DNA from 3 places in the Streptomyces sp. 3214.6 genome. Region 3 is predicted to be linked to each of the others. Evidence: riboswitches for the same ligand, from Rfam matches in the RefSeq annotation. Region 3 holds a riboswitch; each other region holds the start of a gene.

Region 1 (3,268 bases), 1.4 Mb from region 3:
GTCGGTCTATCTCGTCGGCGACGAACTGCGCCTCGTCGTGCTCGGTGTCGGCGACGTAGCCGGTGATGCGCGCGCCCGCGCCCGCGTTGGTCCACAGGTTCTTGGGGCGGCGGGACTCGTTGCGCTCGATGACCGCGTTGGCGGCGGACAGGATCGTCTGCGTGGAGCGGTAGTTCTGCTCCAGCAGGATCGTCGTCGCGTCCGCGTAGTCCTCCTCGAACTGGAGGATGTTGCGGATCGTCGCGCCCCGGAAGGCGTAGATCGACTGGTCGGCGTCACCGACGACGCAGAGCTCGGCGGGCGGCACGTCGTACTCGTTCGGGGGCACGTCGACAGGGTGCTCGGAGGTGCCGACCAGCTCCCTGACCAGGGCGTACTGGGCGTGGTTGGTGTCCTGGTACTCGTCGACGAGGACGTGGCGGAAGCGGCGGCGGTAGTGCTCGGCGACGTCCGGGAAGGCGCGCAGCAGGTTGACCGTCGTCATGATCAGGTCGTCGAAGTCGAGGGCATTCGCCTCGCGCAGCCGCGACTGGTACATGGCGTAGGCCTGGGCGAGGGTCTTCTCGAAGCCGTCGGCGGCCTGGGCGGCGAAGTCCTCCTCGTCGATCAGCTCGTTCTTGAGGTTGCTGATCTTGGCGCTGAAGGACTTGGGCGGGTAGCGCTTGGGGTCGAGGTCCAGGTCGCGGCAGACCAGGGCCATCAGGCGCTTGGAGTCGGCGGCGTCGTAGATCGAGAACGACGACGTGAAGCCGAGCTTCTTGCTCTCCCGGCGCAGGATGCGCACGCACGCGCTGTGGAACGTCATCACCCACATCGCGTTCGCGCGCGGGCCGACGAGCTGCTCGACGCGCTCCTTCATCTCACCCGCGGCCTTGTTGGTGAAGGTGATCGCGAGGATCTGCCCCGGGTGCACGTTGCGCTCGGCCAGCAGGTGGGCGATGCGGTGGGTGAGCACACGCGTCTTGCCGGAGCCGGCGCCGGCCACGATGAGCAGCGGGGTGCCGGCGTGCACGACCGCCGCGCGCTGGTTGTCGTTCAGCCCCTCCAGGAGCGCCGCCGCGTCCAGCGCCGGGCGCGGGGCGCCGCCGCGGTAGTAGGCGTCCCGGTCCGGGGGCACGTCGAACTTCCCGCCGAACAGATCGTCCGGAACCGACTCCGGTCCGTGATCGTCCTCGGGCGGCGGCGGGGGCTCGTCCTCGTGGGCGCGGGGGCCCTGGAGGTCCGCCAGGAAGCTGTCGTCAAAGAGGCTGCTCATCGCTCTCCGAGTCTAGGGGGCGCCACTGACAACCGGCCGCCCTCCCGGAAACATCTCCCCCACTCACCCTCCGGCAGACATCCGTCACGATCCGCGACCGACGTGGTCGAAGCACGAGATCACAGCCCGAGGTCACGAAAATGTATCGGGCATATCACCCATCAACCTTCACAGGGGCCACACGAGTTGGCTACCGTGCCGGGCAGGCCGTACGACCCCCACCGGCGAACCCCGCCGGGCCGCGCGGCCTCCGCCGAGTCCGACGCGCCCGCTCGCGCCAGCCGGAGCCGGGGACCCACCGAAACCCTGGGGTGAATCGGCCCAACCCCCTTCCGGGGAGGCGGCCGTAGGGCAACCCTTCCGATGATCTACCCGCCCGAACCCGACAGCTAACTCGGTAGGCGGAGCACTGGAAGGAGTCGCCTCCCTTGGCGTCGCAGCACCGCAAGCCGCGCTCCGCGGGCCCGCGCGTGGCAGGCATCCGCACACCCGCTCTCGCCACCGCCGCCCTGACGTCCGTGGCCCTGCTCTCCCAGACGGCGAACGCCGCCCCGTCGGACGACGGCAAGCCGAGCCTGGAGGAGGTCGAGAAGAAGGTCGACGACCTCTATCGCCAGGCGGAGTCGGCGACCGAGAAGTACAACGCCGCCAAGGAGAAGACGACCAAGCAGCGCAAGCAGGTCGACGGCCTCCTGGACGACGTCGCACAGCGCACCCAGAAGCTCAACGAGGCGCGGCAGGAGCTGGGTTCCTATGCCGCGGCCCAATACCGCACCGGCGCCTCCGCGCCCGACACGGCGACCTTCCTGCTCGCGGACACCCCGCAGGACTACTTCGACCAGAACCAGCTGATGAGCCGGCTGACCGACCGCCAGAAGGGTGCGGTCGACGACTTCGCCACCGAGCAGTCTGCGACGATGCGCAAGCGCCAGGAGGCCGCGGAGAGCCTCGCGTCGCTCACCGACACGCAGAGCGACCTGAAGACCGCCAAGGCCACCGTCCAGAAGAAGCTCGGCGACGCGCGCGAGCTGCTGTCCCGGCTGACGGCCCAGGAGAAGGCCCGCCTCGCGGCGATCGAGAAGCAGAAGCGGGAGGAGGCCGCCCGGCAGGCGGCGGAGCTCACCCGGCAGCAGGCCGCGGACCAGGCCGCGGCGCAGCAGGAGAGCGGCACGGGCTCGTCGAACACAGACACCGGGACTGGGACCGGGACCGGGACCGGGTCCTCGTCCACCTCCCCCGGGGACTCCTCGTACGCCACCAAGGCCGAGAAAGCGCTCGCCTTCGCCCGCGCGCAGATCGGCAAGCCGTACGTCTGGGGTGCCACGGGCCCCGACTCCTACGACTGCTCCGGCCTCACCCAGGCCGCCTGGAAGGCCGCCGGCGTCAGCCTCCCGCGCACCACCTACGACCAGGTGAACGCCGGCACCACCGTCTCCCTCGCCGACGCCCGGCCCGGCGACCTGGTCTTCTTCTACGACGACGTCAGCCACGTCGGCGTCTACATAGGCAACGGCATGATGATCCACGCCCCGAAGCCCGGCGCCTACGTCCGCGAGGAGTCGATCTACTACGACGGCGAGTCGGGCATCCACAGCGTGGTGCGCCCGGCTTGAGCGCACACACACGCGCGAGCCTCACGGCAGGCAGCCGCGGGGGAACGCCGTAGCGCACGCGCGCGTGGGCTGCGTAGCGGGCACGCGCGCGTGGGGTTCGTTCGCGGAAACGGAGGCGGAGGCGAGAGCGGGCAGTGCGCTTCGTGTCCAGCGACGTGGCGCGGGCCGCGCTGAGCGGCCGCCTGGCGCGCCCCGCGCCGGCGCAATCGCCCGCCACCGCTCCCGCTCAGCCCCGCGGGCCCCGCTCACGCCCTGCACGGCGCCCATGACCCGCCCCACACACGTGCTCTGCGCGCCCGCTCTACCAGGCCCCACCCCCCAGTCCTCACTCCGCGCCTGCACCCGCGCGCATTTCTGGTCGCCCGCGCGCGTGCCCCGCTCGTGGGCTGTGTCGTGCTCC
Region 2 (3,268 bases), 3.8 Mb from region 3:
CGTCGTCGAACGCTGGACGACCCTGCGCAACGAGGACGAGCGGCCGCTGGAGCTGCTGCGCGCCGACTCCGCTGTCTGGACCCTGCCCGAGCGCGAGGGCTGGCGGCTGTCGCAGCTGCACGGCCGCTGGGCCGCGGAGTCCCGGCTCACCGTCTCCCCCCTCACCTACGGTGAGAAGGTCATCGGCAGCCGCCGCGGCCACACGGGGCACCAGCATCTGCCCTGGGTCGCCCTGGACACCGACGCGACCGAGGAACGCGGCGAGGTCTACGGCTGTGCCCTCGGCTGGTCGGGCTCCTGGCGGATCGCCGTCGCCCAGCTCCCCGACGCGCGCGTGCAGATCACCGGTGGCGCCGGCTACGACGACTCGGGCCTGCTGCGCCTGGCGACGGGGGAGTCCTTCATCACGCCCGTCTTCGCCGGTCTGTGGAGCGACGCCGGGTTCGGCGGGGCGAGCCGCACCTGGCACGCCTACCAGCGGGCGCACGTGATCCCGGACGCCGAGGGGGACCGGCCGGTGCTCTTCAACTCCTGGGAGGCCACCTACTTCGACATCTCCGAGGAGCAGCAGGCGACCCTCGCCCGGCGCGCCGCGGCGATCGGCGTCGAGCTGTTCGTCGTCGACGACGGCTGGTTCGGGGCGCGCACCGGCGACCACGCCGGGCTCGGTGACTGGCGGCCCAACCCCGACCGCTTCCCGAAGGGGCTGAAGCCGCTCGCCGACTATGTGCACGCCCTCGGTATGCAGTTCGGCATCTGGGTCGAGCCCGAGATGGTCAACCCCGACAGCGACCTGTACCGGGCGCACCCCGACTGGGTGCAGTTCCAAACGGGACGAAAGCGGACGGAGTTCCGCAATCAGCTCGTACTGAACCTCGCGCGCGAGGACGTCCAGGAGTACCTCTGGGAACAGCTCGACGCCCTCCTGTCCAGCGCCCCCGTCGACTACGTGAAGTGGGACTTCAACCGCTGTTTCACCGACGCCGGCTGGCCGGACGATCCCTACCCGCAGCGCCTCTGGGTGGACCATGTGCGGGCCCTCTACGCCCTGCTGGACCGGCTGCGGGCCGCCCACCCGGGCGTCGCCTTCGAGTCCTGCTCGGGCGGCGGCGGACGCATCGACCTCGGCATCATGAGCCGCACCGACCAGGTGTGGACCTCCGACAACACCGACCCCCTCGACCGGCTCGACATCCAGCACGGCTTCAGTCAGATCCACCCCGCCAGGGTCATGGCCGCCTGGGTCACGGACAGCCCGAACGCCCAGCTCAACGGCCGGGTCAGCTCGCTGCGCTTCCGGTTCGTAAGCGCCATGGCCGGGGTGCTCGGCGTCGGAGGGGACCTCTCCGAATGGAGCGAGGAGGAGCTGGCCGAGGCGCGCGAGTGGGTGGGCCTCTACAAGGAGATCCGGCCTCTCGTGCAGCATGGCGACCTCTATCGGCTGCGGCCGCCGGCCGGTGGCCTGAGCGCCGTCCAGTACGTACGCGGCGACGAGGCGGTCGTCCTCGCCTGGCTTCAGGCACAGCGGTTCGGCGAGCCCGTTCCGGCGCTTCGGCTGCGCGGGCTCGACCCGACAGCGTCGTACGAATGCCGTGAAACGGGCGAAGTGCACCGAGGGGCCGTGCTGCTGCACCGCGGGCTGCGGACCGGACTGCGGGGCGACCTTGATGCGACGGTTATCCGACTGCGACGTATCTGAGGGTTCTGTCCGAATTGGAACCTTAATTCCAACTCGCTGCGGAATAAGGAAACCTGGGGAAGTCTCGCGTGAGCAGCGTCATATTCGTGACCGTACGTCGTGTGCCATGCTCACGTAATTTGCGTGTTTTTCAAGGGGGTTTGACGAAAAGCGGGCCTATTGATTGACGGAGCGTGACCGGGAATTCGCGCAGCGGATCAAGAGAAATGCGTTGTCCGTGCAACCTCTGCTTGTCCCTGTGCGTCCTGGTCGCTTACGTTCCACACCAATCCGGACGGACGCCCAATCCTGCCGCCGTCCGGTGTCCGCACACTCACCCGTACCCGGCAGGAGCGGGGGACCCACAGGCAGAACCGCCTGTTCCGGTCCCGGAACAGGCTTGGGGTAAAGCCGCGCCTCGGCGCGGCCGGACATCTCCAGTCCGCACCCGACAGCTCACCTCGCAGGCGCCGGAGAGGAATTCTTCATGCCCGCGAAGGGTAAGCACCGCCGTCCCAAGTCCCAGCGCTTCACCCGTTCCATCGCCGTCGCCGGAACCGGCGGCGCCGCGCTCGCCCTTCCGCTCATAGGCGCCACCGGCGCCCACGCCGCCCCCGTCCATTCGGCTTCCCAGTCGGTCGCGCAGACGGTCGCGCAGTCTGTTTCGGAAAAGGCCGTGCAGTCCGTTCCGGTGGCGCAGAAGAAGGCCGCCGCCACGGGCACCCGAACCTACACCGTGCGGTCCGGCGACTACCTCTCGAAGATCGCCGACGAGCAGAACGTCAGCGGCGGCTGGCAGAAGCTGTACCAGGACAACCGTGCGGCCATCGGCGGCGACCCGTCGCTGATCCACCCCGGCCTGAAGCTCTCGATCGGCAAGAAAGCCACGACCGGCGGCACCAAGTCGTCGTCGGGTTCGTCCTCTTCGTCCGCCCCGACGCAGGCGCCCACCCAGGCCGCCGAGAAGACCACCAGCACCTCCAGCGGTTACACCCTGCCCGTGGCCGGCGCGACCATCGGAACCGGTTACCACGTGGCCGGCAGCATGTGGTCCAGCGGCTACCACACCGGCGTCGACTTCGTCGTCCCGACCGGCACCTCCCTCAAGGCCGTGGGCGCGGGCACCGTCGTCTCCGCGGGCTGGGGCGGCGCGTACGGCAACCAGGTCGTCATCAAGCTCGCCGACGGCTACTACGCCCAGTACGGTCACCTCTCGCAGCTCTCCGTCTCGCCCGGCCAGACCGTGACCGAGGGCCAGCAGATCGGCCTGTCCGGTGCGACCGGCAACGTGACCGGCCCGCACCTGCACTTCGAGATCCGTACCACGCCGGACTACGGCTCGGACGTGGACCCGGTCGCCTATCTCCGCTCGCACGGTGTCGTCGTCGGCTGACCCCGCCGACGACCGCACGCCACACGTCTGACCGCGCCTGACCGCGCTTGGCGCGCCACGCGCCTGACACGCCTGACACGCAGCCGAAGGCCGGACCCCGATCCCCGGGTCCGGCCTTCGGTGTGTCCGTGTGCCGGGCCCGCCGACCGGGCCTTGCGTGTTCATGATCGTTTCGTTGCGGTCGTGTGGCAGCCCCT
Region 3 (3,268 bases):
CCACGTCAACCCACGTCACCCACCTCTCGCCCACCTCCACCCACGCCACCGGGGAGCGCGTCGATGCCGTACCCGTACGTCCTGCTGTCCGCCGCCGTCTCCCTCGACGGCTACCTGGACGACACCACCCCCGAGCGCCTGCTCCTGTCCAGCCCCGCCGACTTCGACCGCGTCGACGAGGTGCGGGCCTCCGTCGACGCCATCCTCATCGGCGCCGGCACCATCCGCGCGGACAACCCCCGGCTCCTCGTGAACTCCCCGGAGCGGCGCGCCTCCCGCGTCGCCGACGGCCGGCCGCCGTACCCCCTCAAGGTCACGGTCAGCGGCTCCGGCGAGCTCGATCCCGCGGCGAACTTCTGGCACACGGGCGGCGAGAAGGTCGTCTGTACGACGGACAAGGGCGCCGAGCGCGCCCGCGCACTCGGGATCGCCGCGGACGTCGTCCCGCTCGGCCCCGAACTGGACTGGCGCCACCTACTCGAACATCTGCACGATGTGCGGGGTGTGCGGCGGCTCATGGTCGAGGGTGGCGGCACCGTTCACACACAGCTGCTCCAGCAGGGCCTCGCCGACGAACTCCAGCTCGTCGTCGCCCCGCTCTTCGTGGGTGACCCGGACGCGCCCCGCCTCTTCGGGCCGGGCGGCTACCAGGGCGGACGGCTGCGCCTGGTCGAGACGCGGCGCATCGAGGACGTCGTACTGAACCGCTACCAGCCCACCGCCCCCGGCGTCGGACTCCTCCCCGCCGCGGCCGACCGCCACTGGCTGGCCCTCGCCTGCGAGCTCGCGGCGCAGTGTCCGCCGTCGCGGACCGCCTTCAGCGTCGGCGCGGTGATCGTGGCCGCCGACGGTACGGAACTGGCCCGCGGCCACTCCCGCGAGGCCGGCGATCCGGTCGTGCACGCCGAGGAGGCGGCCCTCGCGAAGCTCGACCCCGCCGACCCCCGGCTGCCCACGGCCACCGTGTACAGCAGCCTTGAACCCTGTGCCCGTCGCTCCTCCCGCCCCTCCCCCTGCGCCCGCCTCATCCTCGACGCGGGCGTGCGCCGGGTGGTCACCGCCTGGCGCGAGCCCGACACCTTCGTGACGGAGGCGGACGGAACCGGGCTCCTGGCGTCCGCGGGCGTCGACGTCCTCGTCCTCCCGGAGTTCGAGGCGCGTGCGAAGGCCTCGAACCGGCACCTGGAATGAGGCGGCGGGGGCGGGGGATCGGGGCGGGGCATCGGGGGCGGCGGTAAACGTGGTGTTTCACGTCCCGGAAGTAGCGTAGACTGGAGTCACAACGACGCGGGGTGGAGCAGCTCGGTAGCTCGCTGGGCTCATAACCCAGAGGTCGCAGGTTCAAATCCTGTCCCCGCTACTGAAGGCCGAGGGCCGGAATCCGAAAGGGTTCCGGCCCTCGGTGCATATCCGGGGCAATTCAGCGCACGTCGGGGACGCCTCAGCGCGTGTCCCTGACATGTGGCCGGTTGGTTACTGTGCGTACGCCGTGTTTTCGGACGCCTCTTCCGTCAACTCGCCCGTTTTTCACCGGTCATGGGGCGAAAGTCCCAGGCCGAAAATGTTGTTGATCAAGCAGAAGTGCTTGGAAACCGGCCCCCAGGTCTATTAACGTTCGATAACGCAGCGCGGTCGTCCCAGCCGTCACAAGAGTCGGCTCCGTGCGCATGTGCCGAATCCCGTAAGGGAACCGGGGAACCACCACCTTGGGGTGAATCGCACGGAAGCCACCGTGAACTCGCGGAGTCCACGGCAGGTATACGCGCGTAGGAGACCTTCCCGCTCCGAACCCGTCAGCTAACCCGGTAGGCGACGGAAGGAAAGGAGTACGCCCGCGTGGCGTCCAACCGGCCTGCCCCAGAAGCCCCGTTCGTGCCCGCCCAGCGGTCCACCGAGACCTTCGGCTACGGCGACTACCGCACCGACGAGGGCCCCTGGGAGGAGTGGAGCCCCACCGCGGAGTCCATTCGCCCGGTACGCGGCAAGCACCGCGTCGCCAAGCAGCGCGGCGGCGGGTTCGCCCGCAGCTCCACCGTCCTCGGCGTCGGCGTCATAGCCGCCATCAGCGCGGGCGGCATGGCCAGCGCCAACACCGGCAAGGCCCCCGTCTCCATCTCCCTGTCGGACCTGCAGAACGTCGGCTCGCTCATCTCCGACGACGAGCCCGCCCAGGACGCCGCGCCGGCCCTGGCGACCTTCGGCTCCGAGACGACCGCCGAGGACAGCAGCCAGAGCGCCTCCGACGCCGGTGAGGCCCTGCGCAGCCGGATCATGGCGCAGGCCGAGTCGCAGCAGACCCAGATCGAGACCAAGGCCCAGGCCGCCGCCGAGGCCGCCGCGGCCAAGGCCGCGAGCGACGCCGTCGCCAAGGCCGAGAAGGACGCGAAGGCCAAGGCCGACGCCGCAAAGGCGAAGGCCGCAGCGGAGGCCGCCGAGAAGGCCGAGGCCGCGCGCCTGGCCGAGCTCGCCAAGCAGTACACGCTGCCGACCTCCTCGTACACGATCACCTCGACCTTCGGTCAGGCCGGCTCCATGTGGTCCTCCGGCTACCACACGGGCCTGGACTTCGCCGCTCCCACCGGCACGCTCATCAAGGCCGTCCACAGCGGCACCGTCACGGAGGCTGGCTGGGCCGGTTCCTACGGCTACCGCACCATCCTGACGCTGGACGACGGCACCGAACTCTGGTTCTGCCACCAGTCCTCGATCAGCGTCAGTGTCGGCCAGAAGGTCGGCACCGGCGACGTGATCGGCCGCGTGGGCGCGACGGGCAACGTGACCGGGCCCCACCTCCACCTCGAGGTCCACCCGAACGGCAACTCCAACGGCGTCGACCCGATGGCCTGGCTGCGCAGCAAGGGCCTCAACCCCTGAGCCGCCCCTCCGGGGAACACCTGTCAGACCCGTAAGGCCCGTCAGACCCGTAGTACCCGGAACACCCCTGAGGGCCCCCTCGGGGGTGTTCACGTGCTCCGTCCACGTGCTCCGTCCACGTGCTCCGTCCACGTGCTCCGTCCACGTGCTCCGTCCACGTGCTCCGTCCACGTGGGCTGATCACGTGGGCTGTTCACACGTTCTTCGTGTTGCCCAGGGAATGGGTGTGCCGCCCGCGCCCGTTGATGTGAAGCATGACTTCTCTTCGCAAGCTCGGCTCCTCCGACCTCGAGGTCTTCCCGCTCTCCCTCGGCGGCAACGTCTTCGGCTGGACCGCCGACGAGACGGCCTCCTTCGCCGTCCTCGACGCCTACGCGGCCGCCGGCGGCAACTT

What was found. Region 3 has a riboswitch for cyclic di-AMP ahead of B5557_RS23715 (M23 family metallopeptidase). Riboswitches for the same ligand answer to the same signal wherever they lie in the genome.
Region 1: another riboswitch for cyclic di-AMP. It lies ahead of B5557_RS17290 (C40 family peptidase); the one in region 3 lies ahead of B5557_RS23715 (M23 family metallopeptidase).
Region 2: another riboswitch for cyclic di-AMP. It lies ahead of B5557_RS06660 (M23 family metallopeptidase); the one in region 3 lies ahead of B5557_RS23715 (M23 family metallopeptidase).

What each region holds. Positions count from the first base shown of each region.
Region 1 is NZ_LT670819.1:3,897,659-3,900,926, forward strand. It holds gene pcrA (DNA helicase PcrA) at 1-1,255, opposite strand, end outside; cyclic di-AMP (ydaO/yuaA leader) riboswitch at 1,511-1,676, shown strand; gene B5557_RS17290 (C40 family peptidase) at 1,684-2,868, shown strand.
Region 2 is NZ_LT670819.1:1,486,326-1,489,593, reverse strand. It holds gene B5557_RS06665 (alpha-galactosidase) at 1-1,699, shown strand, start outside; cyclic di-AMP (ydaO/yuaA leader) riboswitch at 2,004-2,163, shown strand; gene B5557_RS06660 (M23 family metallopeptidase) at 2,166-3,071, shown strand.
Region 3 is NZ_LT670819.1:5,253,346-5,256,613, forward strand. It holds gene B5557_RS23705 (dihydrofolate reductase family protein) at 64-1,191, shown strand; tRNA gene B5557_RS23710 (tRNA-Met) at 1,287-1,360, shown strand; cyclic di-AMP (ydaO/yuaA leader) riboswitch at 1,661-1,827, shown strand; gene B5557_RS23715 (M23 family metallopeptidase) at 1,837-2,874, shown strand; gene B5557_RS23720 (aldo/keto reductase) at 3,129-3,268, shown strand, end outside.